One region of the Escherichia ruysiae genome, then DNA from elsewhere that is predicted to be linked to it. Evidence: predicted binding sites of a transcription regulator. Region 1 holds the regulator's gene; each other region holds the start of a gene.
The links. Region 1 encodes CRP, which controls carbon source genes, mostly activating them, when cyclic AMP is high. Its sites were predicted from a motif close to ATGTGANNNNNNTCACAT; they were not measured.
Positions count from the first base shown of each region.

Region 2: rbsD (D-ribose pyranase) is a predicted target of CRP. The motif match lies at 3,823-3,840, and genes of this name have one in related genera.
Region 3: deoC (deoxyribose-phosphate aldolase) is a predicted target of CRP. The motif match lies at 1,795-1,812, and genes of this name have one in related genera.

Region 1 is NZ_JAVIWS010000001.1:3,048,675-3,059,360, reverse strand. Features, by position in the region: gene kefB (glutathione-regulated potassium-efflux system protein KefB) at 1-1,172, opposite strand, end outside; gene kefG (glutathione-regulated potassium-efflux system ancillary protein KefG) at 1,172-1,723, opposite strand; gene RGV86_RS14695 (ABC transporter ATP-binding protein) at 1,854-3,767, shown strand; gene RGV86_RS14690 (hydrolase) at 3,767-4,789, shown strand; gene RGV86_RS14685 (YheU family protein) at 4,783-5,001, shown strand; gene RGV86_RS14680 (phosphoribulokinase) at 5,055-5,924, shown strand; gene RGV86_RS14675 (OsmC family protein) at 5,979-6,383, opposite strand; gene crp (cAMP-activated global transcriptional regulator CRP) at 6,685-7,317, shown strand; gene RGV86_RS14665 (YccS/YhfK family putative transporter) at 7,368-9,458, shown strand; gene argD (bifunctional acetylornithine/succinyldiaminopimelate transaminase) at 9,551-10,686, opposite strand, start outside.
Region 2 is NZ_JAVIWS010000001.1:2,625,551-2,636,236, forward strand. Features, by position in the region: gene viaA (ATPase RavA stimulator ViaA) at 1-177, opposite strand, end outside; gene ravA (ATPase RavA) at 171-1,667, opposite strand; gene kup (low affinity potassium transporter Kup) at 1,890-3,758, shown strand; gene rbsD (D-ribose pyranase) at 3,923-4,342, shown strand; gene rbsA (ribose ABC transporter ATP-binding protein RbsA) at 4,350-5,855, shown strand; gene rbsC (ribose ABC transporter permease) at 5,860-6,825, shown strand; gene rbsB (ribose ABC transporter substrate-binding protein RbsB) at 6,850-7,740, shown strand; gene rbsK (ribokinase) at 7,866-8,795, shown strand; gene rbsR (ribose operon transcriptional repressor RbsR) at 8,799-9,791, shown strand; partial or broken gene RGV86_RS12760 (hypothetical protein) at 9,877-10,008, opposite strand; gene RGV86_RS12765 (FadR/GntR family transcriptional regulator) at 10,032-10,686, opposite strand, start outside.
Region 3 is NZ_JAVIWS010000001.1:3,275,421-3,286,106, reverse strand. Features, by position in the region: gene deoA (thymidine phosphorylase) at 1-646, opposite strand, end outside; gene deoC (deoxyribose-phosphate aldolase) at 886-1,665, opposite strand; gene RGV86_RS15920 (YjjI family glycine radical enzyme) at 1,923-3,473, shown strand; gene RGV86_RS15915 (YjjW family glycine radical enzyme activase) at 3,445-4,308, shown strand; gene RGV86_RS15910 (metal-dependent hydrolase) at 4,423-5,211, opposite strand; gene RGV86_RS15905 (patatin-like phospholipase family protein) at 5,208-6,281, opposite strand; gene RGV86_RS15900 (DUF1328 domain-containing protein) at 6,403-6,564, opposite strand; gene osmY (molecular chaperone OsmY) at 6,680-7,285, opposite strand; gene prfC (peptide chain release factor 3) at 7,688-9,277, opposite strand; gene yjjG (pyrimidine 5'-nucleotidase) at 9,368-10,045, opposite strand; gene rimI (ribosomal protein S18-alanine N-acetyltransferase) at 10,060-10,506, opposite strand; gene holD (DNA polymerase III subunit psi) at 10,475-10,686, opposite strand, start outside.

The sequences.
Region 1 (10,686 bases):
TCCTCTTCTTCCGTTCCGTTAAACTGGCGGGATAGCCATTTATCCACCAGCTTCATCAGCAGCGGCGTGGTCATCATGGAAAGCGTGACCGTCACCAGTAACAGCGCCATCTGGTCGCCCTGGAATAAGCGTTGTGAAGAAGCGGTAGAAAAGAGCACAAAGGCAAATTCACCGCCCTGGCTCAGCACGCCAGCAAACTGCATCCGCTCAGAACTGCGCACGCCATACAGGCGCGCTAACAGATACAGCACAAGAATTTTCACCGCCACCAGCACGACCACGCTTATCACTACCCACAACAGATGGGTATAAAGCACCCCGAGGTTTAGCGACATCCCGACGGAGATAAAAAATAGCCCGAGCAGTAAGCCTTTAAACGGATCGATAGCCGTTTCCAGTTCATGGCGATATTCACTTTCCGCCAGCAGCACGCCCGCAATAAACGTACCGAGCGCCATCGACAGCCCCAGCGCATCCATAAACAATGCGGAACCCAGCACCAGCAGCAGCGTCGCGGCGGTGAACACTTCCCGCACGCCAGAAGCTGCAATAAAACGGAATACCGGACGCAGTAAATAGCGCCCGCCAATCAGCATGCCGACAAACGCCAGCACCTTCATGCCGATCTTCATCCAGTCGAAATGTTCGTCTGCCGACCCCGCCAACAACGGCACTAACGCCAGTGCCGGGATCACCGCCAGATCCTGAAACAGCAGTACCGAGAAACCTAACTGGCCGGATTCGCTGCGATTCATCCCTTTCTCACGCATCAGTTGCAGTGCCATTGCGGTTGAGGACATCGCAAGGCCAATGCCACCCACCACCGCCGCCTGCCAGGCGAAATCCGTCAGCATCAATAATCCCGCCAGCAACGCCGCGCTTAACAGTACTTGTGCCGCGCCTACGCCAAAAATCGAGCGTCGCAATTGCCAAAGCTTGGAGGGATTCAACTCCAGCCCAATGATAAACATCAGGAACACCACGCCGAGTTCCGAAAAGTGGAGGATCTCATCGACGTCGCTAATAAACCCAAGCCCCCATGGGCCAATCGCAATCCCTGCCAGCAAATATCCCAACACAGCGCCAATACCCAGCCGCGATGCCAGCGGCACCGCAGCCACCGCCGCGAAGAGAAACAGCACTCCCGCGAGTAAAAAATCGGAACCTTCCATCAGCGGCCTCCTGGGGGCAGTGGATTTGCCAGCCAGTCGCCGTAGGCTCTGGCGTGACTCGCCAGCTCCTGTGCGCTTTGCCGTCTCGCCCAGTAAATAATAATGGGGCTTAACCAATGCATCCGGCACATGCCCGCCGCCAGTTCAAAGGGGCGCAGAACATCGCTCATCGGGTAGCGATTCAACGCGTCATAACGGTAAGCACTTTCCGGCTCGCCAGTGGTGATCACGCTACGCCAGTACTTTCCCGCCAGTTGGTTTCCCCCCGGCCCGCTGGCAAAACCACGGCTTAATACCCGGTCCAGCCACTCTTTCAGTAGCGCCGGGCAGCTATAGGTATAAAGAGGATGCTGAAAGACAATCACCTCGTGCTCGCGCAGTAATGCCTGCTCACGGGGGATATCAATAAAAAAATCGGGATAGTGCGCGTAAAGGTCGTGCACGGTAACATTGCTGAGCTGCGTGGCCGGTTTAAGCAGTACCCGGTTTGCCACCGAGTCCTGAGATTCCGGATGGGCATACAGCAGCAAAACTTTCGCTGGCTGAGACATCATCCCCCTCCCGGTATGGTTTTTGTGTATAGTCGCTGTTTTGGGCTACCATTGCGCCCGGTGCGGCAGCTCGCCCATACATTACATTATCATAATGATAAGTTAACATAGTCTGAACATACGGCGCCTTATGATTGTTTTCTCCTCGTTACAAATTCGTCGCGGCGTGCGCGTCCTGCTGGATAATGCCACCGCCACCATCAACCCTGGGCAGAAAGTCGGCCTGGTGGGTAAAAACGGCTGCGGTAAATCTACCCTGCTGGCATTGCTGAAAAATGAAATCAGCGCCGACGGCGGCAGCTACACCTTTCCGGGAAGCTGGCAACTGGCGTGGGTGAATCAGGAAACGCCGGCGCTACCGCAACCTGCGCTGGAATATGTCATTGATGGCGACCGCGAATATCGCCAACTGGAAGCGCAGCTGCACGACGCCAACGAACGTAACGACGGGCACGCCATCGCCACCATTCATGGCAAGCTGGATGCTATCGACGCGTGGAGTATTCGCTCCCGCGCCGCCAGCCTGCTGCACGGCCTCGGTTTCAGCAACGAACAACTGGAGCGCCCGGTGAGTGATTTCTCCGGTGGCTGGCGTATGCGTCTTAACCTCGCCCAGGCGCTGATTTGCCGTTCAGACTTGCTGCTGCTCGACGAACCGACTAACCACCTCGATCTTGATGCCGTTATCTGGCTGGAAAAATGGTTGAAGAGCTATCAGGGCACGCTGATCCTGATCTCTCACGACCGCGACTTCCTCGATCCGATCGTCGATAAAATTATTCATATCGAACAGCAAAGCATGTTCGAGTACACAGGTAACTACAGCTCGTTTGAAGTGCAGCGCGCCACCCGCCTGGCGCAGCAACAGGCAATGTACGAAAGCCAACAAGAACGTGTAGCGCATCTGCAAAGCTATATCGACCGTTTCCGTGCCAAAGCCACTAAAGCGAAGCAGGCACAGAGCCGCATTAAGATGCTTGAGCGCATGGAGCTGATTGCCCCCGCGCACGTCGATAACCCGTTCCGCTTTAGCTTCCGCGCGCCGGAAAGCCTGCCTAATCCGTTGTTGAAGATGGAAAAAGTCAGTGCGGGCTATGGCGATCGCATTATTCTCGACTCGATAAAACTGAATCTGGTGCCGGGTTCGCGCATTGGTCTGTTAGGCCGAAACGGCGCGGGTAAATCGACATTAATCAAACTGTTAGCCGGTGAACTTGCGCCAGTCAGCGGAGAAATTGGCCTGGCGAAAGGGATCAAACTCGGCTACTTCGCCCAGCATCAACTGGAATACCTGCGCGCTGACGAATCGCCTATTCAGCATCTGGCGCGTTTAGCACCGCAGGAACTGGAGCAAAAACTGCGTGACTATCTCGGCGGTTTTGGTTTCCAGGGCGATAAAGTGACGGAAGAAACGCGCCGCTTCTCCGGTGGCGAAAAAGCGCGCCTGGTGCTGGCTTTAATTGTCTGGCAGCGCCCGAATCTGCTGCTGCTCGACGAACCGACCAACCACCTTGACCTCGACATGCGCCAGGCACTCACCGAAGCATTGATCGAGTTTGAAGGCGCGCTGGTTGTCGTCTCGCACGACCGTCATTTGCTGCGTTCCACCACTGACGATCTCTATCTGGTTCACGATCGTAAAGTCGAACCGTTCGACGGCGATCTGGAAGATTATCAACAGTGGTTAAGCGACGTACAAAAGCAGGAAAACCAGGCCGACGAAGCGCCAAAAGAGAACGCGAACAGCGCCCAGGCACGTAAAGATCAGAAGCGTCGGGAAGCAGAGTTGCGTGCGCAAACCCAGCCGCTGCGTAAAGAGATCGCCCGTCTGGAAAAAGAGATGGAGAAGCTGAACGCGCAACTGGCGCAGGCGGAAGAGAAACTTGGCGACAGCGAGCTGTATGACCAGAGCCGTAAAGCAGAACTGACCGCCTGCCTGCAACAACAAGCCAGCGCCAAATCCGGGCTGGAAGAGTGCGAAATGGCGTGGCTGGAAGCCCAGGAGCAACTGGAACAGATGCTGCTGGAAGGCCAAAGCAACTGATGGCGCAGATAACGACGACCGAGGCCAATGTATTCAGCAGCAGTGCTGAATTCACCCCTATGCGCGGTTTCAGCAATTGTCATCTCCAAACCATGCTGCCGCGTCTGTTTCGTCGTCAGGTGAAATTCATCCCGCACTGGCAGCGGCTGGAGTTGCCCGACGGAGACTTTGTCGATCTCGCGTGGAGTGAAGACCCCACACAAGCGAAGCATAAACCGCGTCTGGTGGTCTTCCACGGTCTCGAAGGCAGCCTCAATAGTCCTTATGCACATGGTCTGGTTGAGGCAGCGCAAAAGCGCGGCTGGCTGGGCGTGGTGATGCATTTTCGCGGGTGCAGCGGTGAACCAAACCGGATGCACCGCATTTACCATTCGGGCGAAACCGAAGATGCCAGTTGGTTTTTACGCTGGCTGCAACGCGAATTTGGTCATGCGCCAACGGCTGCCGTCGGCTATTCGCTCGGCGGTAATATGCTGGCCTGTTTGCTGGCCAAAGAAGGCAATGACCTCCCGATTGATGCGGCGGCGATTGTCTCTGCACCGTTTATGCTGGAAGCCTGTAGTTATCACATGGATAAAGGCTTCTCCCGCGTTTATCAGCGTTACTTGCTGAACTTGTTAAAAGCCAATGCTGCGCGCAAACTGGCGGCCTACCCCGGAACGCTGCCGATTAATCTCGCACAGTTGAAATCGGTACGCCGCATCCGCGAATTTGACGATCTAATCACCGCCAAAATTCACGGCTACGTCGACGCTATCGACTATTATCGTCAGTGTAGCGCCATGCCGATGCTCAATCGGATCGCCAAACCCACGCTGATTATTCACGCCAAAGACGATCCGTTTATGGATCATCAGGTGATCCCGAAACCGGAAAATCTCCCACCGCAAGTGGAGTATCAACTGACGGAACATGGCGGTCATGTTGGCTTTATTGGCGGTACATTACTTCATCCGCAAATGTGGCTGGAGTCACGCATTCCTGACTGGTTATCAACGTATCTGGAGGCGAAATCATGTTGATTCCGTGGCAAGACCTCTCCCCCGAAACGCTGGAAAATTTAATTGAAAGCTTTGTGTTACGCGAAGGCACCGATTATGGTGAACATGAGCGTACACTTGAACAGAAAGTCGCCGACGTCAAACGCCAGCTACAGTGCGGAGAAGCGGTGCTGGTATGGTCGGAGCTGCACGAAACGGTCAATATCATGCCGCGCAGTCAGTTTCGCGAATAACCTGCAACCGTCGGCGGACGAGATAATAATGATAGCTAAGTCATGGAGTTACTATGTCTGCCAAACATCCGGTCATTGCGGTAACAGGATCCAGCGGCGCGGGAACCACCACTACCAGCCTCGCGTTTCGAAAAATCTTCGCGCAGTTAAATCTGCGCTCAGCCGAGGTAGAAGGCGACAGTTTTCACCGTTACACCCGCCCGGAAATGGACATGGCGATCCGCAAAGCGCGCGACGCCGGGCGGCATATCAGTTACTTCGGCCCCGAAGCTAACGACTTCGGCCTGCTGGAACAAACCTTCATTGAATACGGCCTGAGCGGCAAAGGGAAATCTCGCAAATATCTGCATACCTACGACGAAGCCGTACCGTGGAATCAGGTGCCAGGTACGTTTACCCCGTGGCAGGCGCTGCCAGAACCCACCGATGTGCTGTTTTATGAAGGTTTGCACGGCGGCGTGGTCACACCACAACATAACGTCGCGCAGCATGTGGATTTACTGGTTGGTGTAGTGCCTATCGTTAACCTGGAGTGGATTCAAAAACTCATCCGCGACACCAGCGAGCGCGGGCACTCGCGAGAAGCGGTGATGGACTCGGTAGTTCGCTCAATGGAAGACTATATCAACTACATCACACCGCAGTTTTCTCGCACCCACATTAACTTCCAGCGCGTCCCCACCGTTGACACCTCAAACCCCTTCGCCGCAAAAGGCATCCCATCGCTGGATGAAAGCTTTGTGGTAATCCATTTTCGAAATCTGGAAGGAATCGATTTCCCCTGGCTGTTGGCGATGCTGCAAGGCTCGTTCATTTCCCACATCAATACATTAGTGGTGCCGGGCGGCAAAATGGGTCTGGCAATGGAGTTAATTATGCTGCCGCTGGTGCAACGACTGATGGAAGGGAAGAAAATCGAGTAACTCTGCTATTAAGCCGGATAAAATACTCTCCGGCTTCACAACGGGATAGTTAAATCACGCGGCAACCACTTCATACGAGTGAGTAATATTTACCGCTTTTTCCAGCATCAACGCGACTGAGCAATACTTCTCGGCTGAGAGATCAACCGCACGCGCAACCGCTGCATCCTTCAGGTCGCGACCGGTGACGATAAAATGCAGATTAATGTGCGTAAACAGGCGTGGTGCCTCTTCGCGGCGTTCAGAGGTCAATTTTACTTCACAATCGACCACATCCTGACGCCCTTTTTGCAGGATAGAAACCACATCAATGGCGCTGCAACCACCCGCCGCCATCAACACCATTTCCATCGGACTTGGCGCTTTATCGCCTGAGTTGCCGTCCATTAAAATCTGGTGACCAGAGGCGGATTCGCCCAGAAAGGTTAACCCTTCGACCCACTTCACACGCGCTTGCATAATCGAAACTCCATTGCGTCAATTTTCCTGACAGAGTACGCGTACTGACCAAATCGCGCAACGGAAGGCGACCTGGGTCATGCTGAAGCGAGACACCAGGAGACACAACGCGAAAGCTATGCTAAAACAGTCAGGATGCTACAGTAATACATTGATGTACTGCATGTATGTAAAGGACGTCACATTACCGTGCAGTTCAGTTGATAGCCCCTTCCCAGGTAGCGGGAAGCACATTTCGGCAATCCAGAGACAGCGGCGTTTTCTGGCTCTGGAGAAAGCTTATAACAGAGGATAACCGCGCATGGTGCTTGGCAAACCGCAAACAGACCCGACTCTCGAATGGTTCTTGTCTCATTGCCACATTCATAAGTACCCATCCAAGAGCACGCTTATTCACCAGGGTGAAAAAGCGGAAACGCTGTACTACATCGTTAAAGGCTCTGTGGCAGTGCTGATCAAAGACGAGGAGGGTAAAGAAATGATCCTCTCTTATCTGAATCAGGGTGATTTCATTGGCGAACTGGGCCTGTTTGAAGAAGGCCAGGAACGTAGCGCATGGGTACGTGCGAAAACCGCCTGTGAAGTGGCTGAAATTTCCTACAAAAAATTCCGCCAATTAATTCAGGTAAACCCGGATATTCTGATGCGTCTCTCCGCACAGATGGCACGTCGCCTGCAAGTCACTTCAGAGAAAGTGGGCAACCTGGCATTCCTCGATGTAACAGGCCGCATTGCACAGACTCTGCTGAACCTGGCAAAACAACCGGATGCCATGACTCACCCGGACGGTATGCAAATCAAAATTACCCGTCAGGAAATCGGTCAGATTGTCGGCTGTTCTCGTGAAACCGTGGGGCGCATTCTGAAGATGCTGGAAGATCAGAACCTGATCTCCGCACACGGTAAAACCATCGTCGTTTACGGCACTCGTTAATCCCGTCGGAGTGGCGCGTTACTGAGTAGCGCGCCATTTTGTTTAACCCGATGTGGCGCAGACTGATTTACCATCCTGATATCAACTATGCACTACGACAAACGCTGGTGCTATGTTTGCCCGTGGCCGTTGGTCTATTGCTTGGCGAATTAAGGCTTGGGCTGCTCTTTTCCCTCGTCCCCGCCTGTTGCAATATTGCGGGGCTTGATACGCCCCATAAACGCTTTTTCAAACGTTTAATTATTGGTGCGTCGCTGTTTGCCACGTGCAGCTTGCTAACACAACTGCTGCTGGAAAAAGATATCCCCCTGCCATTTCTGCTGACAGGGTTAACGTTGATACTTGGCGTTACTGCCGAGTTAGGGCCATTACACGCAAAATTACTTCCCGCATCGCTGCTGGCAGCTATTTTTACCTTAAGTCTGGCGGGATACATGCCCGTCTGGGAACCGTTGCTCATCTATGCGTTGGGTACACTCTGGTATGGGCTGTTTAACTGGTTTTGGTTCTGGCTCTGGCGCGAACAACCGCTACGCGAGTCACTTAGCCTGCTGTACCGTGAACTGGCAGATTATTGCGAAGCCAAATACAGCCTGCTTACCCAGCACACCGATCCTGAGAAAGCGTTGCCACCGCTGCTGGAACGCCAGCAAAAAGCGGTCGATTTAATTACCCAGTGCTATCAGCAAATGCATATGCTTTCCGCGCAAAATAATACCGATTACAAGCGGATGCTGCGCATTTTCCAGGAGGCGCTGGATTTACAGGAACACATCTCGGTCAGTTTGCATCAGCCAGAAGAGGTGCAAAAGCTGGTCGAGCGTAGCCATGCGGAGGAGGTTATCCGCTGGAATGCGCAAACCGTCGCCACTCGCCTGCGCGTGCTGGCTGATGACATTCTTTACCATCGCCTGCCGACGCGTTTTACGATGGATAAGCAAATTGGCGCACTGGAAAAAATCGCCCGCCAGCATCCGGATAACCCTGTAGGGCAATTCTGCTACTGGCATTTCAGCCGCATCGCCCGCGTGCTGCGAACGCAAAAACCACTCTATACCCGTGACTTACTGGCCGATAAACAGCGCCGAATGCCGTTACTCCCGGCGCTGAAAAGCTATCTTTCCCTGAAATCGCCAGCACTGCGTAATGCAGGACGACTGAGTGTGATGTTAAGCGTTGCCAGCCTGATGGGCACCGCGCTGCATCTGCCGAAATCCTATTGGATACTAATGACGGTATTGCTGGTGACGCAAAATGGTTATGGCGCGACTCGTCTGCGAATTGTGAATCGTTCTGTCGGAACCGTGGTTGGATTAATTATTGCTGGTGTTGCACTGCACTTTAAAATCCCTGAAGGTTACACCCTGACGCTGATGCTTTTCACCACGCTCGCCAGTTACCTGATATTGCGCAAAAACTACGGCTGGGCGACGGTCGGTTTTACCATTACCGCTGTATATACCCTGCAACTGTTATGGCTGAATGGCGAGCAGTACATCATCCCCCGTCTAATCGATACTATCATCGGTTGTCTGATTGCCTTCGGCGGCACAGTTTGGCTGTGGCCGCAGTGGCAGAGCGGCTTATTGCGCAAGAACGCCCATGATGCCTTAGAAACTTACCAGGAGGCCATTCGTCTGATCCTCAGTAAAGATCCGCAACCTACGCCACTAGCCTGGCAACGAATGCGGGTTAATCAGGCGCATAACACCTTGTATAACTCATTGAACCAGGCGATGCAGGAACCGGCGTTTAACAGCCATTATCTGGCAGATATGAAACTGTGGGTTACGCATAGTCAGTTTATTGTTGAGCATATTAATGCCATGACCACGCTGGCGCGGGAGCACCGGACATTGCCGCCGGAACTGGCGCAGGAGTATTTGCAGTCTTGTGAAATCGCTATTCAACGCTGTCAGCAGCGGCTGGAATATGATGAACCGGGGAGTTCTGGTGACGCCAATATCATAGACTCGCCAGAGATGCTGCCACACGAAGGCGCGTCTGGCACGCTGGAGCAGCATTTACAACGCGTTATTGGCCATCTGAATACAATGCACACCATTTCAGCGATGGCCTGGCGGCAGCGACCGCATCACGGGATTTGGTTGAGTCGGAAGTTACGGGATTCGAAGGCGTAATATCATTATTGCCAGAAGCAAACCGTAGGTCGGATTAGGCGTTCACGCCGCATCCGACATGCTTTGCCTGATGCGACGATGACACGTCTTATTTACGCCCCAATCACCTTCGCCACCGCGTGGGCGAAACGTTGCATCCCTTCATCGATATCCGCATCTTCCACCACCAGCGATGGTGCAAAACGCATCACATCCGGTCCGGCATTCAGCACCATTACGCCTGCCTCTGCGCCCGCATACAGGAAATCACGCGCCCGACCTTTGTACTGTGGCTTAAGCTCCGCGCCAATCAACAGCCCCATACCGCGAATATCGCTAAACACATCGTACTGCTGATCGATCTTCTGCAAATGGTCAACAAAACGCTGGCGTTTCGCCTGAATGCCTTCCAGCACTTCAGGGGTATTGATGATATCAAACGCCGCGCCCGCTACTGCACAGGCCAGAGGATTACCGCCGTAGGTGGAACCGTGAGAACCAGGATGAAACGCAGAAGCAATTTCCGCCGTGGTCAGCATGGCGCTAATCGGGAAGCCGCCGCCTAACGCTTTCGCAGAAGTCAGAATATCCGGCGTCACGCCGTAGTACATGTAAGCAAACAAATCGCCAGTCCGCCCCATCCCGCACTGCACTTCATCAAACACCAATAATGACTGATGTTGATCGCACAGCTCGCGCAAGCCCTGCAAAAACGCTGGCGTCGCTGCCGTCACACCGCCCTCGCCCTGGATCGGCTCAACCACCACCGCACAGGTGTGATCATCCATCACCGCTTTCACTGCGTGGAGATCGTTAAAGGGAACGTGGATGATGTCTGCCGGTTTTGGCCCAAAGCCGTCGGAATATTTTGGCTGCCCGCCTACCGAGACGGTAAACAGCGAGCGTCCATGAAAGGCGTTATGGAAGGCAATAATTTTGGTTTTGAACGGGCTATGGCGCACGCAAGCGTAATGACGCGCCAGTTTAAAGGCCGTTTCGTTGGCTTCCGTCCCGGAGTTCATAAACACCACGCGTTCGGCAAAGGTTGCCTCGATCAGCTTACGCCCAAGACGCAGCGCCGGTTCGTTGGTGAAAACGTTGCTGATATGCCATAGCGTTTCCCCCTGGGTTTTTAACGCTTCCACCAGCGCCGGATGGCAATGGCCTAATGCCGTAACCGCAATGCCACCCGCGAAATCGACGTACTCTTTGCCTTGCTGATCCCAGACTCGGCTGCCCTGACCTTTTA
Region 2 (10,686 bases), 420 kb from region 1:
ACTGCGCAGCGCCTCACGCCAGCGGGGAATATCATCAGTGATTGCCGCCTTCAGTCGTGGGAATTTTTCAAAGAAGACAGCCAACTGCGGTGAGGCCAACAGAGCGATGATCATCTCTTCGATCAATCCCTCTTCGCTGACGGCCAGCATCACATTGAGCGTATCCAGTGTTAGCATTGTTGCGCCTGGCGAATCTGGGTGCCGACATCCTGTAGGCTGGCTTCAATGCGACCTAACCAGTCGCTATGGATAAACAGACATTTTTGCTGTTCGCTGAATAAGGCGTGTTGCTTGCGCCAGTCGCTTTCAAGCTCTTCCAGTTGTTGTTTTATTTCACCAGGCAGACCTTCAGCCGATGAACCGGGAAGCGCCAGCGTACTGCCTTGTAAACTCACATCGCGTACAACCAGATGTTGGGCGCTATCAACTTCCAGATTCAGTTTCTGGGCAAAGCCGATACCGTTCAGTTTGCCGCGAATTTCACCACCTTTATTCAGCCACTGTTCCAGTGCGCTACGCTCAAAAGCGATATGAACAACTTCCATATCATGCAATTTTAATGGTTTTTGCAGCAACAGGGTCAGCGTGGAAGCAGCAACGTCGGCAGGAAGTTGATACTGTGGGCGACGGCTGAACATGCCACCCTGACGAATCACCGTAAAGGCCGTTTTATCGCTTTGTTGCTGCTGGAGTTGCAGGCGACGCTGCACAATTGCACTCAGTTGCGTCAGCATTTCCTGTTGCTTCCACGCATGACTGGTCATCAATACGTCAATTTGTTGTTGAATTAAATTCAGACTTTGGGCGTCGTACCACAGGCAATCTTTCAGCAAGATGAGATCAATCGGGACAACCGCGCTGCGACCGCTAAAAAAGGCGCTGGCCTGCAATAAGCGGATCGCTTTTTTCCAGCGACGGTCGGAGACATAAGGCGCATCCGGTAATTTATCCAGTTGCTGGCGCAGCATAAAAATCAGCTCAAATACATGATCGGGCAGCGTAATTTCACCAATCTCTTTCTGCCAGCGTTCGTATTCTTCATCCGTGACCTGCAAGGATGGTGGAACGGGATTGTCGTTTTCATCCTGTTGGCTGGTCAGCATGGAGCGAAAATTCGTTTTATCCTGCACTTTATCTAACCACAGACGAATCAGCATACGGTCATATAACGCTTCCAGGCTGCTGTCTGCTTCTGGCAGTTCGTTGGAGGCCGCCACCAGCAGGCGCATAGGGATTTTTTCAACATGTGCGCCGTTGCGGAAGTGGCGTTCATTAATAGCGGTTAGTAGGGTATTAAGAATCGCTGGCCCGGCTTTCCAGATCTCATCAAGAAAGACGATTTCTGCTTCCGGCAGGTAGCCGCTGGTTAAACGCTCATAGCGGCCTTCATCTTTTAACGCCTGAATAGAAAGGGGGCCAAAAACTTCTTCCGGTGTGGAGAAGCGGGTCATCAGATATTCAAACGCGCGCGCATTCTGGAAGGCGAATTTTAAGCGCCGGGCGATTAAACTTTTAGCAATACCTGGTGGGCCAAGCAGGAATACGCTTTCACCACTTAATGCCGCTAACAAACACAGGCGGATGGCGTGGCTACGTTCATAAAGCCCTTTTTCAAGCGAACTGCTTAGACGGGAAATTCTTTCCGCTAATAAATGAGGGTGAGCCATAATGAAGTGGCGTCCTTTCGTCAAAAGTTCTGCGTAAACTGCGAGTATAGACGTTTCTTGCTGGTGGCAAAAATAGTCTCAAAGGAGGGCTATTTTTCTTTGAGCCAGGTTAATGTGGCCGCATTTAGGAGTACGATTTTGCCGTTAATCGTGCATACTGTGCGCTTTTTTGTGGGCCAAGGGACTACGCACACATTTCATATTTCAACGAAAGACTAGTCTATGAGCACTGATAATAAGCAATCGTTGCCCGCGATTACCCTCGCGGCGATTGGAGTTGTCTACGGCGATATTGGTACCAGCCCGTTATATACACTTCGTGAATGTTTGTCCGGCCAGTTTGGTTTTGGCGTTGAACGCGATGCCGTGTTTGGCTTTTTATCGCTGATCTTCTGGCTGCTAATCTTTGTGGTTTCCATTAAATATCTCACCTTCGTGATGCGGGCAGATAACGCCGGGGAAGGGGGCATACTGACATTGATGTCGCTTGCCGGGCGTAATACGTCGGCGCGAACGACATCAATGCTGGTGATTATGGGGCTAATCGGCGGCAGTTTCTTCTATGGTGAAGTTGTCATAACACCCGCTATTTCGGTGATGTCAGCCATTGAAGGTCTGGAAATCGTCGCCCCTCAGCTGGATACCTGGATAGTTCCCCTCTCAATCATCGTTCTCACTTTACTGTTTATGATTCAAAAGCATGGCACTGCCATGGTCGGTAAGTTGTTTGCGCCGATTATGCTGACCTGGTTTTTGATTCTGGCGGGGCTGGGGTTACGTAGCATTATTGCCAACCCTGAAGTGTTACATGCTTTAAATCCAATGTGGGCGGTGCATTTCTTCCTTGAATATAAAACCGTTTCCTTTATTGCGTTAGGCGCGGTGGTGCTGTCGATTACCGGTGTCGAGGCGCTGTATGCCGATATGGGGCACTTTGGTAAGTTCCCTATTCGCCTGGCGTGGTTCACCGTCGTATTGCCGTCTTTGACCCTTAACTACTTTGGGCAGGGGGCGCTGCTGTTAAAACACCCGGAAGCGATTAAGAACCCGTTCTTCCTGTTGGCTCCGGACTGGGCGCTGATCCCGCTACTGATCATCGCCGCACTGGCAACGGTGATTGCCTCGCAGGCGGTTATTTCTGGTGTTTTCTCATTGACGCGTCAGGCGGTACGTCTGGGATACTTGTCGCCGATGCGCATTATTCACACCTCTGAAATGGAGTCAGGGCAAATCTACATTCCGTTTGTGAACTGGATGCTCTATGTCGCAGTCGTGATTGTCATTGTCAGCTTTGAGCACTCCAGCAACCTGGCGGCGGCGTATGGAATTGCGGTGACCGGAACGATGGTGCTGACGTCTATTCTTTCAACCACCGTGGCGCGTCAGAACTGGCACTGGAATAAGTATTTTGTTGCGCTGATTTTGATTGCTTTCCTTTGTGTCGATATCCCTCTGTTTACCGCTAACCTCGATAAACTGCTTTCCGGCGGCTGGTTGCCTCTGAGCCTCGGCACGGTGATGTTTATCGTGATGACGACCTGGAAGAGCGAGCGTTTCCGCCTGCTGCGTCGGATGCACGAACATGGTAACTCTCTGGAAGCAATGATTGCTTCACTGGAGAAATCACCGCCTGTTCGCGTTCCCGGAACCGCTGTGTATATGTCGCGTGCAATTAATGTCATTCCCTTTGCGCTGATGCATAACCTTAAACATAACAAGGTGTTGCATGAGCGGGTTATTCTGTTAACTCTGCGTACTGAAGACGCGCCATATGTCCATAACGTCCGTCGGGTACAGATTGAACAATTGTCGCCCACGTTCTGGCGGGTGGTGGCAAGTTATGGTTGGCGAGAAACGCCAAACGTGGAAGAAGTTTTCCACCGCTGCGGTCTGGAAGGATTAAGTTGCCGGATGATGGAAACCTCCTTCTTTATGTCGCATGAATCACTGATCCTTGGCAAACGCCCGTGGTATTTGCGTCTGCGCGGCAAGCTGTACTTGCTGTTGCAACGTAATGCGCTGCGCGCGCCGGATCAGTTTGAAATCCCACCAAACCGGGTTATCGAATTGGGTACTCAGGTCGAAATCTAACGCCAGACGCCTCCTTTCTCCATAAGGGGGCGTTTTTTTTCATGGTTACTCACGATGTAAAACGTTTCGATGTTGATCACATTTCAGTAACGTCGTGATGGTTTTCCTTAATCAGTCAGGATTAAACTGCGGGTCAGCGAAACGTTTCGCTGATGGAGAAAAAAATGAAAAAAGGCACCGTTCTTAATTCTGATATTTCATCGGTGATCTCCCGTCTGGGACATACCGATACGCTGGTGGTGTGTGATGCTGGTTTACCCATCCCCAAAAGTACAACGCGTATCGATATGGCATTAACCCAGGGTGTACCTTCTTTTATGCAGGTGCTGGGCGTCGTCACAAGTGAAATGCAGGTCGAGGCAGCCATTATCGCGGAAGAGATCAAACAACATAATCCGCAACTCCACGAAACGTTGCTCACTCACCTTGAGCAGCTGCAAAAACACCAGGGAAACACTATTGAAATTCGTTACACCACGCATGAACAATTCAAACAACAAACCGCAGAAAGTCAGGCGGTAATTCGCAGCGGAGAATGTTCTCCGTATGCGAATATCATTCTCTGTGCTGGCGTGACGTTCTGAGGCCGCCATGGAAGCATTACTACAGCTTAAAGGTATCGATAAAGCGTTTCCGGGCGTAAAAGCTCTCTCGGGAGCCGCGTTAAATGTCTATCCAGGTCGTGTGATGGCGCTGGTAGGCGAAAATGGTGCGGGTAAATCCACCATGATGAAAGTGCTGACCGGTATCTATACCCGTGATGCTGGTACGCTTTTATGGTTGGGTAAAGAGACTACTTTTACCGGGCCGAAATCCTCCCAGGAAGCCGGGATTGGGATTATCCACCAGGAACTGAACCTGATCCCGCAGTTGACCATTGCCGAAAACATTTTCCTCGGTCGTGAGTTTGTAAATCGCTTTGGCAAAATTGACTGGAAAACCATGTATGCCGAAGCGGATAAACTCTTAGCCAAACTTAACCTGCGGTTTAAAAGCGACAAGCTGGTGGGCGATCTTTCTATTGGCGACCAGCAGATGGTGGAAATTGCCAAAGTGCTGAGCTTTGAGTCGAAAGTCATCATTATGGATGAACCGACCGATGCGCTGACCGATACCGAAACAGAATCCCTGTTCCGCGTTATCCGCGAACTGAAATCGCAGGGGCGCGGCATTGTCTATATTTCCCACCGTATGAAAGAAATCTTCGAGATTTGCGATGACGTTACCGTTTTTCGTGACGGGCAATTTATTGCCGAGCGCGAAGTAGCGTCACTGACTGAAGATTCGCTGATTGAGATGATGGTGGGACGTAAGCTGGAAGATCAGTATCCACACCTGGACAAAGCGCCGGGGGACGTCTTACTGAAAGTCGATAATCTCTGCGGACCCGGCGTTAACGATGTCTCTTTTACTTTACGCAAAGGCGAAATTCTTGGCGTCTCTGGTTTGATGGGCGCAGGTCGTACCGAACTGATGAAAGTGCTCTATGGCGCCCTGCCGCGCACCAGCGGTTACGTCACCCTGGATGGGCATGAGGTCGTTACCCGTTCGCCGCAGGATGGCCTGGCAAACGGCATTGTGTATATCTCTGAAGACCGTAAACGCGACGGTTTAGTGTTGGGCATGTCAGTAAAAGAGAACATGTCACTGACCGCGCTACGCTACTTCAGTCGCACAGGTGGTAGCCTGAAACATGCGGATGAGCAGCAGGCGGTCAGTGATTTTATCCGTCTGTTCAACGTCAAGACGCCGTCGATGGAACAGGCAATAGGCCTGCTTTCCGGGGGAAATCAGCAAAAAGTGGCGATTGCCCGTGGCCTGATGACGCGTCCTAAAGTGTTGATCCTTGATGAGCCTACCCGTGGCGTAGATGTCGGCGCGAAAAAAGAGATCTATCAACTGATTAACCAGTTCAAAGCCGATGGTTTGAGCATCATTCTGGTGTCATCGGAAATGCCAGAAGTATTAGGCATGAGCGATCGCATTATCGTCATGCATGAAGGGCATCTCAGCGGGGAATTTACTCGAGAGCAGGCCACTCAGGAAGTGTTAATGGCTGCCGCTGTGGGCAAGCTTAATCGCGTGAATCAGGAGTAAAAAAATGACAACCCAGACTGTCTCTGGTCGCCGTTATTTCACGAAAGCGTGGCTGATGGAACAGAAATCGCTTATCGCTCTGCTGGTGCTGATCGCGATTGTCTCGACGTTAAGCCCGAACTTTTTCACCATCAATAACTTGTTCAATATTCTCCAGCAAACCTCGGTGAACGCCATTATGGCGGTCGGGATGACGCTGGTTATCCTGACGTCAGGCATCGACCTGTCGGTCGGTTCTCTGTTGGCGCTGACTGGTGCAGTTGCTGCATCTATTGTCGGCATTGAAGTCAACGCGCTGGTGGCTGTCGCTGCCGCTCTCGCGTTAGGTGCGGCAATTGGCGCGGTAACCGGGGTGATTGTGGCGAAAGGTCGCGTCCAGGCGTTCATCGCTACGCTGGTTATGATGCTTTTACTGCGCGGCGTGACCATGGTTTACACCAACGGTAGCCCGGTGAATACCGGATTTACTGAGAACGCCGATCTGTTCGGCTGGTTTGGTATTGGTCGTCCGCTGGGTGTTCCGACGCCAGTCTGGATCATGGGGATTGTTTTCCTCGCGGCCTGGTACATGCTGCATCACACGCGTCTGGGACGTTACATCTACGCGCTGGGTGGTAACGAAGCAGCAACGCGCCTTTCTGGTATCAACGTCAATAAAATCAAAATCATCGTCTATTCTCTTTGTGGTCTGCTGGCATCGCTGGCCGGGATCATTGAAGTGGCGCGCCTCTCCTCCGCGCAACCTACTGCGGGGACTGGCTATGAGCTGGATGCTATTGCTGCGGTGGTTCTGGGCGGTACGAGCCTGGCGGGCGGAAAAGGTCGCATTGTTGGGACGTTGATCGGCGCATTAATTCTTGGCTTCCTTAATAATGGGTTGAATTTGTTAGGTGTTTCCTCTTATTACCAGATGATCGTCAAAGCGGTGGTGATTTTGCTGGCGGTGCTGGTAGACAACAAAAAACAGTAATAACGACTACAGGACATCTTGAATATGAACATGAAAAAACTGGCTACCCTGGTTTCCGCTGTTGCGCTAAGCGCCACCGTCAGTGCGAATGCGATGGCAAAAGACACCATCGCGCTGGTGGTTTCTACACTTAACAACCCGTTCTTTGTATCGCTGAAAGATGGCGCGCAGAAAGAGGCGGATAAACTTGGCTATAACCTGGTGGTGCTGGACTCCCAGAACAACCCGGCGAAAGAGCTGGCAAACGTGCAGGACTTAACCGTTCGCGGCACCAAAATTCTGCTGATTAACCCGACGGACTCCGACGCAGTGGGTAATGCTGTGAAGATGGCTAACCAGGCGAACATCCCGGTTATCACTCTTGACCGCCAGGCAACGAAAGGTGAAGTGGTTAGCCACATTGCTTCTGATAACGTACTGGGAGGCAAAATTGCGGGTGATTACATCGCGAAGAAAGCTGGCGAAGGTGCAAAAGTTATCGAACTGCAAGGCATTGCCGGTACATCCGCAGCTCGTGAACGTGGTGAAGGCTTCCAGCAGGCCGTTGCTGCTCACAAGTTTAACGTTCTCGCCAGCCAGCCGGCAGACTTCGATCGCACCAAAGGTTTGAACGTCATGCAGAACCTGCTGACCGCTCACCCTGATGTGCAGGCTGTGTTCGCGCAGAATGATGAAATGGCGCTGGGCGCACTGCGCGCGCTGCAAACTGCCGGTAAATCGGATGTGATGGTCGTCGGATTTGACGGTACACCGGATGGCGAAAAAGCGGTGAATGATGGCAAACTAGCAGCGACTATCGCTCAGCTACCCGATCAGATTGGCGCTAAAGGCGTCGAAACCGCTGATAAAGTGCTGAAAGGCGAGAAAGTTCAGGCTAAGTATCCGGTTGATCTGAAACTGGTTGTTAAGCAGTAGTTTTAATCAGGTTGTATGACCTGATGGTGACATAAATACGTCATCGACAGATGAACGTGTAATATAAAGAAAAGCAGGGCACGCGCCACCCTAACACGGTGGCGCATTTTATGGACATCCCGAATATGCAAAACGCAGGCAGCCTCGTTGTTCTTGGCAGCATTAATGCTGACCACATTCTTAATCTTCAATCTTTTCCAACTCCAGGCGAAACAGTAACCGGTAACCACTATCAAGTCGCATTCGGCGGTAAAGGCGCGAATCAGGCTGTGGCAGCAGGGCGTAGCGGCGCGAATATCGCGTTTATTGCCTGCACGGGAGATGACAGTATTGGTGAGAGCGTTCGCCAGCAGCTCGCCACTGATAATATTGATATTTCGCCGGTCAGCGTGATCAAAGGCGAATCGACAGGCGTGGCGCTGATTTTTGTTAATGGTGAAGGCGAGAACGTCATTGGTATTCATGCCGGGGCTAACGCTGCCCTTTCCCCGGCGCTGGTGGAAGCGCAACGTGAGCGTATTGCTAACGCGTCGGCATTATTAATGCAGCTGGAATCACCACTCGAAAGTGTGATGGCGGCGGCGAAAATCGCCCATCAAAATAAGACTATCGTCGCGCTTAACCCCGCTCCGGCTCGCGAATTACCTGATGAATTGCTGGCGCTGGTGGACATTATTACGCCAAACGAAACTGAAGCAGAAAAGCTCACCGGTATTCGTGTTGAAAATGATGAAGATGCGGCGAAGGCTGCGCAGGTACTGCATGAGAAAGGTATCCGTACCGTACTGATTACCTTAGGAAGTCGTGGCGTGTGGGCTAGCGTGAATGGCGAAGGTCAGCGCGTTCCTGGATTCCGGGTTCAGGCTGTCGATACCATTGCTGCCGGAGATACTTTTAACGGCGCGTTAATCACGGCGTTGCTGGAAGAAAAACCATTGCCTGAGGCGATTCGTTTTGCTCATGCTGCCGCTGCGATTGCCGTAACGCGCAAAGGCGCACAACCGTCAGTACCGTGGCGTGAAGAGATCGAAACATTTTTAGACAGGCAGAGGTGACGCTTGGCCACAATGAAAGATGTTGCCCGCCTGGCGGGCGTTTCTACCTCAACCGTTTCTCACGTCATCAATAAAGATCGCTTCGTCAGCGAAGCGATTACCGCCAAAGTTGAAGCGGCGATTAAGGAACTCAATTACGCGCCATCAGCTCTGGCGCGTAGCCTCAAGCTCAATCAGACTCGAACCATTGGCATGTTGATTACTGCCAGTACCAATCCTTTCTATTCCGAACTGGTGCGTGGCGTTGAACGCAGTTGCTTCGAACGCGGTTATAGCCTTGTTCTTTGTAATACCGAAGGCGATGAGCAGCGAATGAATCGCAATCTGGAAACGCTGATGCAAAAGCGCGTTGATGGCTTGCTGTTACTGTGCACCGAAACACACCAGCCTTCGCGTGAAATAATGCAACGTTATCCAACAATCCCTACTGTGATGATGGACTGGGCGCCGTTCGATGGCGACAGCGATCTTATTCAGGATAACTCGTTGCTGGGCGGAGATTTAGCGACGCAATATCTGATCGACAAAGGTTATACCCGAATTGCCTGTATTACCGGTCCGTTGGATAAAACGCCTGCGCGCTTGCGGCTGGAAGGTTATCGGGCGGCAATGAAGCGTGCTGGCCTTGACGTTCCTGATGGTTATGAAGTCACTGGCGATTTTGAATTTAACGGCGGGTTTGACGCGATGCAGCAATTGTTATCGCATCCGCTGCGCCCCCAGGCAGTCTTTACTGGAAATGACGCTATGGCAGTTGGCGTATACCAGGCTCTATATCAGGCTGGGTTATATGTCCCGCAGGATATCGCGGTGATTGGCTATGACGATATCGAACTGGCAAGCTTTATGACGCCACCGCTCACTACAATTCATCAACCAAAAGATGAACTGGGAGAGCTGGCGATTGATGTACTCATCCACCGGATAGCACAGCCAAATCTACAGCAACAACGACTACAACTTACGCCGATACTGATGGAGCGCGGCTCGGCTTAGATTTACGCTTTTTTTAATCAAATTATTACTATCAGTTGCTTTCAGAAGCATGAATATTGCTACTGAAGCAACAGTAATAATTCTCCGGAATAAGCATTGCCACCGTCAGCGTATAACTGATGATGGCAGCAATTGCGGATAAGGTGGTATTCAGGATGGTGAGATTTAGTGTCCGTATAAAGATGACTATTGCCGCAATGCACGGCAAACCCGCCATACTGTATCCGTTTGTTATATTACTTATCCGGGGGAGCGTAGCAGCGCCTGACAAGCTTTAAATGCAGCGTCGCCATCACTTTGGATTATTGCATCGACAATCGCCTGGTGTAGATCCAGTTTTATCACTGTATCGCTGGTTATTGACGTAAAGTAAGTGTGATAAACCGAATGAAATAGTGAAGCGAAAGATGTCAAAAACGGATTGGCGCTCATTTCATAAATATGTTCATGCCAGGCCATATCTACCTCAATCCAACGCTCCCGGCGGAAATGCTCTTTTAACGACACCATTTCGGCCATCAGTGTATTGAGATGCGCCTTCTGTTCTGCGGTGCCCACCGTTGCTGCCAATAAGCAGGCTTGCGGCTCCAGACAGATACGCATAACCAGAAAATGATCAATAACTTGATGAAAGTTCTCTTCTGTCATCCACCAGGAGAGCAACTCTTGATCAAGAAAATTCCAGTTGGATTGCGGCATGACACGCGTACCAATTCGTGGTCGTGGCAAAACCATTCCTTTTGCCGTTAACGTCTTGACCGCTTCGCGTACCGCAGTACGGCTCACTCCAAATTGCTCACCCAGCTCAATTTCACCAGGCAGAATGGTGCCGGGTGCGTATTCACCTTTTAAGATCCGTTGCGCCAGCTTCTCGGCCAGAACATACGAAAGGTTT
Region 3 (10,686 bases), 230 kb from region 1:
GTTCGTAGGTCGGCATAAACGCGCCGCTACCGACTTTCACGTCCATCACCAGTGCATCCAGCCCTTCCGCCAGTTTCTTAGCCAGAATAGAGGCAGTGATCAGCGGGATGGAGTCCACGGTTGCGGTGATATCACGGGTTGCGTAGAAACGTTTATCCGCCGGAGCCAGTGAGCTGGTCTGGCCGATAATCGCCACGCCGACGTCTTTAATAATTTCGCGGAAACGGTTGTCATCCGGGAAGATATCGAAGCCAGGGATTGATTCCAGTTTGTCGAGCGTACCGCCAGTATGACCGAGGCCGCGACCGGAGATCATCGGAATATAGCCGCCGCAGGCAGCGACCATTGGCCCTAACATCAGCGAAGTCACATCGCCGACGCCGCCGGTGGAGTGTTTATCAACAATCGGGCCATTCAGATGCAGGCTTTTCCAGTCGAGAACGGTTCCTGAATCTCGCATCGCCATCGTCAGCGAGACACGCTCCGGCATTGTCATATCGTGGAAGAAAATGGTCATCGCGAGGGCGGCAATTTGCCCTTCGGAGATAGTATTGTCGCGAATGCCGTTGATAAAGAAACGAATTTCTTCATCGCTCAGCGCATGACCATCACGTTTTTTACGAATAATTTCTTGTGCGAGAAACAAGGTAACCTCCCGTGGAATAAGTTTGAAGGCGTTGTTGCCAGATGGCGGATGTTGTTATTGCCTGATGCTGACCGCTTCTTATCATGCCTACACGGCACTCGCCCCGTAGGCCGGATAAGGCGTTCGCGCCGCATCCGGCATCACTGCTGACAGCCTGATGCAACGCTGACGCGTCTTATCAGGCCTGCAGGGGCACCCGACCCGTAGCATCCGGCATCCGCCCTCTGGCAAAAGGCAGCTTAGTAGCTGCTGGCGCTCTTACCGTCGCCGTGGCCCAGAGCTTTCAGCAGGCTTGCCAGCAGGCTGGAAGCGCCAAAGCGATAGTGACGTGCATCTGCCCAGTCAGCACCGAACAGTTCATCTGCAATCGCGAGATATTTCTGTGCATCTTCCGCAGTACGCACGCCACCCGCCGGTTTGAAACCAACGGTTTTTTCTACGCCCATGTCGCGGATGACTTCCATCATGATGCGCGCGCTTTCAGGCGTCGCATTCACCGCGACTTTACCGGTAGAGGTTTTGATAAAGTCAGCGCCCGCTTTGATGGAGATTTCAGATGCTTTGCGGATCAGGGCTTCGTCTTTCAGTTCACCGGTTTCGATGATCACTTTCAGCAGCACATTCGCCGCTGCACAAGCCTCTTTACAGGCTTTCACCAGGTCAAAACCAACCTGCTCGTTACCCGCCATCAGCGCACGGTACGGGAACACCACGTCAACTTCATCGGCACCGTAGGCGATTGCCGCACGGGTTTCTGCCAGTGCGATGTCAATGTCGTCGTTACCGTGTGGGAAGTTAGTTACCGTAGCAATACGGATTTCCGGGGTGCCCTGCTCTTTCAGAGTCTTGCGAGCAATCGGGATAAAGCGAGGATAGATGCAGATAGCGGCGGTATTGCCGACCGGAGTTTTAGCCTGATGACACAGGGCGATCACTTTCTCGTCAGTGTCGTCGTCATTCAGAGTGGTCAGGTCCATCAATTTCAGTGCACGCAGGCTGCTTGCTTTCAGATCAGTCATTTCATTCTCCTGGCTTGTCGCCAATAAAATTCACCTTGCGAGTTTGTTAGTATTCTAACATCGACTCCGCAACACACTTCGATATACATCACAATTAAGAAAATCTACTTACAAATTTGCATTATGGTAATGCGATCTGGATCAAATAATTCACTTTCAAATGAATGCGCCAGTGGTGGCAAACGCATCAGGATCAAAGTGAACATCACGAAACCTCTTACAATGGCGCATCACCTTCGGCATAAAAGGAAAAGAAGATGCCCACTTCTCATGAAATGGCACTGCAACAACGTTGCCAGCAAATTGTCACCAGTCCGGTACTTAGCCCGGAGCAGAAGCGCCATTTTCTGGCGCTGGAAGCAGAAAACAATCTGCCTTACCCACAGCTTCCTGCCGAAGCCCGCCGCGCGCTGGATGAAGGCGTAATCTGCGATATGTTTGAAGGTCATGCGCCGTACAAACCGCGCTATGTCTTACCCGATTACGCCCGTTTTCTGGCGAACGGTTCTGAATGGCTGGAGCTGGAAGGCGCGAAAGATCTTGATGATGCGCTCTCCCTGCTGACCATTCTTTATCACCATGTCCCGTCAGTCACATCAATGCCGGTCTACCTGGGGCAACTGGATGCGTTGTTGCAACCGTATGTTAAAATTCTAACACAAGACGAAATCGATATTCGAATAAAACGTTTCTGGCGTTATCTCGACAGAACCCTGCCAGACGCTTTTATGCATGCCAATATCGGCCCGTCTGATTCACCCATTACCCGTGCAATTTTACGCGCAGATGCTGAGCTGAAGCAGGTTTCTCCAAATCTGACCTTTATCTACGATCCTGAAATCACCCCTGATGATCTGCTGCTGGAAGTGGCAAAAAACATTTGTGAATGTAGCAAACCGCACATCGCCAACGGTCCGGTGCATGATAAAATTTTCACAAAAGGGGGCTACGGGATCGTGAGCTGTTACAACTCACTGCCGCTGGCTGGCGGTGGCAGCACGCTAGTACGCCTTAACCTGAAAGCCATTGCAGAGCGCAGTGAATCGCTGGATGACTTCTTTACGCGCACTCTACCGCACTACTGCCAGCAGCAGATCGCCATCATCGATGCTCGATGTGAATTTCTCTATCAACAATCACACTTCTTTGAGAATAGCTTCCTGGTAAAAGAAGGGTTGATTGATCCTGAACGTTTTGTGCCGATGTTTGGCATGTACGGGCTGGCGGAAGCGGTTAACTTGCTGTGCGAGAAAGAAGGGATTGCCGCGCGCTACGGTAAAGAAGCCGCCGCAAATGAAGTCGGTTATCGCATCAGCGCGCAACTGGCGGAGTTTGTCGCCAATACTCCCGTGAAATATGGCTGGCAAAAACGCGCCATGTTACACGCACAGTCGGGGATCAGTTCCGATATCGGCACCACGCCGGGGGCGCGATTGCCGTATGGCGATGAGCCAGATCCAATCACCCATCTGCAAACCGTCGCCCCGCATCATGCATATTATTACTCTGGGATCAGCGACATTCTGACGCTCGACGAAACCATCAAGCGTAATCCACAGGCGCTGGTACAGCTTTGCCTCGGTGCCTTTAAAGCCGGAATGCGTGAATTTACCGCCAATGTCAGCGGTAACGATCTGGTTCGCGTTACCGGTTATATGGTGCGTTTGTCGGATTTAGAAAAATATCGTGCCGAAGGTTCACGTACCAACACAACATGGCTGGGCGAAGAAGCTGCACGTAACACTCGTATTCTGGAACGCCAGCCGCGCGTGATAAGCCATGAACAGCAGATGCGCTTTAGTCAGTAAGATTATCCCCTTCTCCTGCGTTGACGGGCCAGGCAGTCGTCTGGCTCTGTTTTTACAAGGGTGCAATCTGCGCTGCAAAAACTGTCACAATCCGTGGACGATGGGGCGCTGTAATAATTGCGCGGAATGCGTGCCACAGTGTCCGCATCAGGCGTTGCAGATTGTTGACAGCAAAGTGGTGTGGAACGTTGCAGTCTGCGAGCAGTGCGATACCTGCCTGAAGATGTGCCCGCAGAATGCCACGCCGATGGCGCAAACCATGAGCGTGGACGAGGTGCTTAGTCATATCCGCAAAGCGGTGTTGTTTATTGAAGGGATCACGGTGAGCGGTGGCGAAGCCACGACCCAACTGCCGTTTGTGGTGGCGCTGTTTACTGCTATCAAAAATGATCCACAATTGCGCCATCTCACCTGTCTGGTGGACAGCAACGGCATGTTGAGCGAAACCGGCTGGGAAAAATTGCTTCCGGTGTGCGACGGCGCAATGCTCGATCTCAAAGCGTGGGGGAGCGAATGTCATCAACAGTTAACCGGACGCGATAATCAACAGATTAAGCGCAGCATCAGTTTGCTTGCAGAGCGCGGCAAGCTGGCAGAACTGCGTTTACTGGTAATCCCCAATCAGGTGGATTATTTGCAACACATTGAAGAACTGGCGGCGTTTATCAAGGGACTTGGCGATGTTCCGGTACGCTTGAACGCGTTTCATGCCCACGGCGTGTATGGCGAAGCGCAAAGCTGGGCGAGCGCCACACCGGAAGACGTTGAGCAGTTGGCTGGTGCGTTACGGGAGCGCGGGGTAAGTCGATTGATATTTCCGGCGCTGTATTTGTGACATGCCAGAGATGTCGCAAAACTCAACATCAAGCACAATCAGTCCCCTCGCCCCTCTGGGGAGAGGGTTAGGGTGAGGGGAACAAGCAGCACCATTGTTCACTTACGGACGGCCTTACCAGCCATCGGGCACGTTAAACAACGCATACGTGTTATTAAGCAACACGTCGGCAATCTCATCTGCGGGTTCCGGGCGTAACTCGCACAGTACGGCAAATACCCGGGCAGCCTGCTCCGGGCGGTTGGGCTGCCCCTGAAAACCATTTAGCGGCATATCCGGCGCGTCGGTTTCCAGCAACAACGACGCCAGCGGTAATTTTGCGATGACATCGCGGGTTTTACTGGCGCGCGGATAGGTGATAGTTCCACCAACGCCAATTTTGTAGCCCAGTTGCACAAACCGCTCGGCCTGTTGCTGGCTGCCAGAAAAACCATGAACCACGCCAGCACGCGGCAAATTGTGGCGTTTAAGATGCATCGCCAGTTTGTCATGCGTGCGCCGTGAATGAAGGATCACCGGCAGATCGTAGCGTTTCGCCAGCTTAAGTTGTTCGTCGAGCAACCACTGCTGGCGATCAAATTGTGGATCGTCGCCAAAGAGATCCAGACCTACCTCCCCTACCGCCACCACCTTCGGCGAGCGCCTTTCCAGTGCCTGCTGTAACTGCTCCAGCGACGCATCGCAATGTTTTTCCAACATCCCCGGATGCAACCCTAAGGCGGCATACAGCGGTTGATAATTTTCCGCTAACGCCTGCACGCGGGCAAAATTTGCCGCCTCAGTTGCCGGTACAATGATCTTGCCTACGCCCGCTTGTGCCGCGCGTTGCAGGCTGGCCTCTTCATCACCGCTAAACGGCGGAAAATCAAAATGGCAGTGGGTGTCGATAAAACGGCAAATCAAGCCAGATCCTCGTTGTTGAATGTCGGGTCATTCGCCTGCGGGGCGTCTATCACCTCGGTAACCAGCGTATCGTTGGCGACTGGCGCAGGCGGAATGACGATTGGTTCCGGCGTCGCCACAGGCACCAGATGGCGAGTGAACGGTGCTTTTTCGGTTAGCATTTTACCGACCGTGGCCAGGAAATAGCGACCGCATAAACGCCCAAGTTTATAGTCATCGCGTAGCGCCGGAAGCCGACTGCCAAGCGCGATGCTATGCAGCGGCTTCGGCGGATAAATTTCGAAAATGCGTAGCTTGCCTGGCGGTTTCTCAATAAATTGCTGGATGGCACGATAGTTGGTTTCATGATGCTGCACCAGATTGACCAGCGGTTGTAGGCTACTGTCCCCCAGCCAACGTTCCATACGTTTAAACCACTGCGGCGTGTAGTACATTTGCGACGGCACGGTGCGGATTACCACCAGCGTTTTCGCCCCCTGTCTTGCCGCTTCTTTAACCGGAATCGCATCGCTGACGCCACCATCAAAATAGTTAATCCCATCAAGTGAAACCCCGGTGCGATAAAAACCTGGAATAGCACTGGAGGCGCGAATCAAATCCAGCCAGTTTTGTTTGGTTGGTAAAAAGTAATTTGGTGTGTAGTCATCCTGACGACAGGCACACATATAAAACGATTTGCCGCTATCGAACAACCGCGCGGCGGTATCCATCTGCAACGGCATCTGGCGTGCAGTCGCTTCCACCAGCCAGTCGAGATCGATAAGATTTCCTCCACGGACAAAGCGCACTGGATCGAAAAATTCGCGCTTTGTGGTATAGCGCATGATGACTTTGCGCGCGTAACCGGGCTGATTACAAATATACGCCGAAAGGTTCTGCGCCCCGGCGGACGTGCCAAAATAGAGATCGAAAGGATTAAACTGCGCGCGCATAAACTCATCCAGCACGCCAGCCGTAAAGATTCCACGCTGCCCGCCGCCTTCGCACACCAACGCAATTCGTCCAGGCTGGAACGGCCTTAGCGACAACGGCGCAATATTACCAAGCGTTACAGGTATTCGCTGCCCCACCTCTGCCTTCCTGTTTTTGTTGTGAAAGAATGACAAAGTAACGCAATTTATTATTCGCTAAAACCGCAAAAGCCAGTCCGCTGGACTGGCTTTGTATAAAATTTTCTTAATCGTCTGAAATCTAGGGTCGTTTTCGGCCCATGAACAAACTCACCAGGAACAGAATAATCCCGACGACAAAGACAATTTTTGCAGCACCCGCTGCAGTACCGGCCAGACCACCAAACCCAAGAGCGGCGGCGATTAACGCGATAACCAGAAATATGATGCCCCAACGAAACATAAGCCTCTCCTTTACCATAGTTAATGTCACCGCTTGATATTCACTCAATGCGATATTTTTAGTGTGGTGCACATCGCGCCTCCCGACAAAGTTCGGGAGGACGAATTACGACGAATTACTTAGTTTTCAGATCATTTTTAACGCTTTTCACACCATCTACCGCTTTGGCGATACTTTCAGCACGGTCGCTCTGTGCCTGAGAATCTACGGTTCCGGAGAGCTGAACCACGCCATCGGTGGTTTCAACTTTCACTTTACGTGAAGGAACAATGTCGTCCGCCAGCAGTTTGGCTTTGATTTCACTGGTGGTGGCGGTGTCACCGGCGTAACCCTTCACGGAGCTTTCTTTAGCGTCGCGAACGTGCAGTTTGTCGCTGACGGAGGTCACGCCTTCAACGCCTTTCGCCACTTTCACTGCCTCTTCGGCCTGTGCCTGGCTTTCAACAAATCCGCTTAAAGTCACGACTTTTTGATCGGTTTTGACAGAGATATCAGTGCTCTTGATATTTTCATGATCCACCAGAGCCGCCTTCACTTTCGCTGTGATGGCGCTGTCATCCATGAAATTACCGACTTTATTCATAGAGCTATCGACTTTTTGCCCTGCGCTTTCATTGGTGGTCTGCGCGTTGTTTTCCGCGTAGGCAGAACCGGTCGCGACGGCAGAGGTCAGCATTACAGCCAGCAGAGTTTTCGAAATCTTCAGTCTTGTCATAGTCATCGATTTATTCCTGTATATTTGCTCGTAATTTGAGCCAGGCAACACGAGGTTGCATTGCTGAATAGGGAGAGACTTCACCCTCGACAGAAGTCAATGGTCGCCATCACAAAAGCGATAGGTGATGAATAACGACCGTTACAACTTCTTAATCAGTTATTAATATCAATCGAATGACAGTTAACGGTTTTAAATACTGTTACCTACTCACATAACGGTATTTAAAGCCGACACAAATGTCATTGCTTTGTTAAATATAGATCACAATTTTGAAACCGCCCGCCATATCGGCTAAAAAGCGAGCAAACATAAGCGAAAGCGAATGTTTTAAGAACATTCCGCAAGCGGCTAATAAGGAAGGGAAATTGACAGGGCGCAGCGGCTGCCGCGCCCTGGAGGCAAGAATTAATGCTCGCGGGTCTGGTGGAATTGAACGTCCGGATAACGCTCTTGCGCTAAGCGTAGGTTAACCATGCTGGTGGCGATGTAAGCGAGGTTATCGCCGCCATCGAGCGCCAGTTGACCTTCGTTCTTACGCTTGAACTCTTCGAATTTCTTTGCGTCCGCGCATTCTACCCAGCGGGCGGTGGCAACGTTGACTGACTCATACACTGCTTCAACGTTGTATTCGCTTTTCAGGCGCGATACCACCACATCAAACTGCAGCACACCAACCGCACCGACGATCAGGTCGTTATTGGAGATCGGACGGAACACTTGCACTGCGCCCTCTTCAGAAAGCTGTACCAGCCCTTTGAGCAGCTGTTTTTGCTTCAGCGGATCTTTCAGACGTATACGACGGAACAGTTCCGGTGCGAAGTTCGGAATACCAGTGAACTTCATCATCTCACCCTGGGTAAAGGTGTCGCCGATCTGAATGGTGCCGTGGTTGTGCAGACCGAGGATATCGCCCGGATAAGCCTCTTCAACGTGCGAACGGTCACCCGCCATAAAGGTCAGCGCGTCGGAGATCACCACATCTTTCGCGGTGCGCACCTGGCGCAGCTTCATGCCTTTTTCATATTTACCGGATACCACGCGCATAAACGCCACACGGTCACGGTGTTTCGGGTCCATGTTGGCCTGAATTTTAAATACGAAGCCGGTAAATTTGTCTTCGCTCGCTTCTACGGTACGGGTGTCAGTCTGACGCGGCATCGGTGCAGGCGCCCACTCCACCAGACCATCCAGCATATGATCGACGCCGAAGTTACCCAGCGCAGTACCGAAGAATACCGGAGTAATTTCGCCCGCAAGGAACAATTCTTTGTCGAACTCGTTAGAGGCGCCTTTCACCAGTTCCAGTTCGTCACGCAGTTGCTGTGCCAGATCTTCACCGACCGCAGCGTCGAGATCCGGGTTGTTCAGCCCTTTAACGATACGCACTTCCTGAATGGTGTGACCTTTACCGCTCTGGTAGAGATAGGTTTCATCTTTATACAGGTGATAAACGCCTTTAAACAGCTTGCCGCAGCCAATCGGCCAGGTGATCGGCGCACAGCCGATTTTCAGCTCGTTCTCAACTTCATCGAGCAATTCCATCGGGTCGCGGATATCACGGTCAAGTTTGTTCATAAAGGTGAGGATCGGCGTATCGCGCAGACGGGTAACTTCCATCAGCTTGCGGGTACGATCTTCAACACCTTTTGCAGCGTCGATAACCATCAGGCAGCAGTCCACCGCCGTCAGGGTACGATAGGTATCTTCCGAGAAGTCTTCGTGCCCCGGGGTGTCAAGCAGGTTAACCAGGCAGTCGTGATACGGAAACTGCATCACAGACGTGGTAATGGAGATCCCACGCTGCTTTTCCATCTCCATCCAGTCCGACTTGGCGTGCTGGTTGGAACCACGGCCTTTTACTGTACCGGCGGTCTGAATGGCCTGTCCGAACAGCAGCACCTTCTCGGTGATGGTGGTTTTACCGGCGTCCGGGTGAGAAATTATGGCAAAGGTGCGGCGCTTCGCCACCTCTTGCAAATAAGGAGACAACGTCATAATTCTTTCTTCTTGAGTAAGCGGCATCGCGCCGCGCTTGTTGAAAACGAAAAATTGCGGCTATTTTACCCATCAACGGGGGGGAGGCAATCAGTGTTTACACAGGAGTTGCTCCAGTTCGTGCAACGAAGAAACGGTCCAGGTGGGCGCAATGCCTTCTGGTTGCTCGCGATTGTGCGCATTCAGCCAGCAGGTAGCAAGCCCGGCGTTGATGCCACCGAGAATATCGGACTCAGCAGTGTCACCAACCATTAGCACGCGTGAACGGTCAGGATTGCCCGCCTGTTCCAGCGCATAATCGAAAATTTTCTTATTCGGTTTGGCAACGCCAACTTCTTCGGAAATCACCAGCAAATCGAAATAATCACGCAAACCCGTTCGTTCCAGACGCACTTGCTGCAAGGCACTAAAACCGTTGGTGATGATGCCGATTTTGGCATTGCCGCGAATGGCGTTAAGCAGGGAAACCGCGCCAGGCAGCGGTGTGCAGATTTCCGCCATCGCATTAATAAAGGCAGCGTTGAGTTTACCCGGCTCGACGTTCAGCCGTTCGGCCCAGCTTTCAAAACGCCCGTGCTGGAGCTGTAATGAAGTGATCGCGCCGTTTTGATAATCCACCCACAGTGGTTTGTTAACGGCCTGATAGTCCTGAAAATCTTCAGCGGTAAAGGTGACGCTGTAGTCAAGGAACATCCGCTGCAGGCCGGTGAACGAGTCAAAAGTAAACAGCGTTTCATCGGCATCAAAGAAAATCCAGTCCCACTTCATTATTCCACCTTGTCTTACATACTGATTGGCAACGCCATGATGATGGCGTCTTCGCGACCGTCCGTGGTGGGGTAGTAATTGCGGCGAATTGTCGCCTCGTTAAAGCCTAAACTTTCGTACAGAGCAATGGCGGCGGCGTTAGAGGCGCGGACTTCCAGCCATAGCGTCGCCACGCCGCGTTTTTCCAGCTCGTCGATCAGATGTTCCAGCAACGCCCTTCCCAGTCCCTGACGCTGATAGTCGGGATCGACCGCAATATTGAACAATGTAGCTTCATCCAGCACCACTTGCGTAATCGCAAACGCAGCCATTTTGCCGTCTTGTGTCAACTGAAAGTTGAGATAGCGTTCGCCCTGGTTGCTGGCAAAGGTTTTTTCACTCCACGGAAAGGCGTGGGCGCGTTGTTCAATGTGGAAAGCCGCAGGTAAATCAGTCGTTTCGAGGGAAGAAATCGTGTTCATATGTGCAAATTTGTTGCCATAACGCGGCGCGTGCCGTTGGGTTTGCCCGTAATTCGGTGAGCGCCGGTGATGTCACCTGAGCGCCCTCCAGTGACAGCGGTTCGTCAGTACCCAACCGCCAACTGTTGCATCGACTGCCTTGCGGCAGCATCGCGATCCTATCTGGCGTCAGTTGCAGCA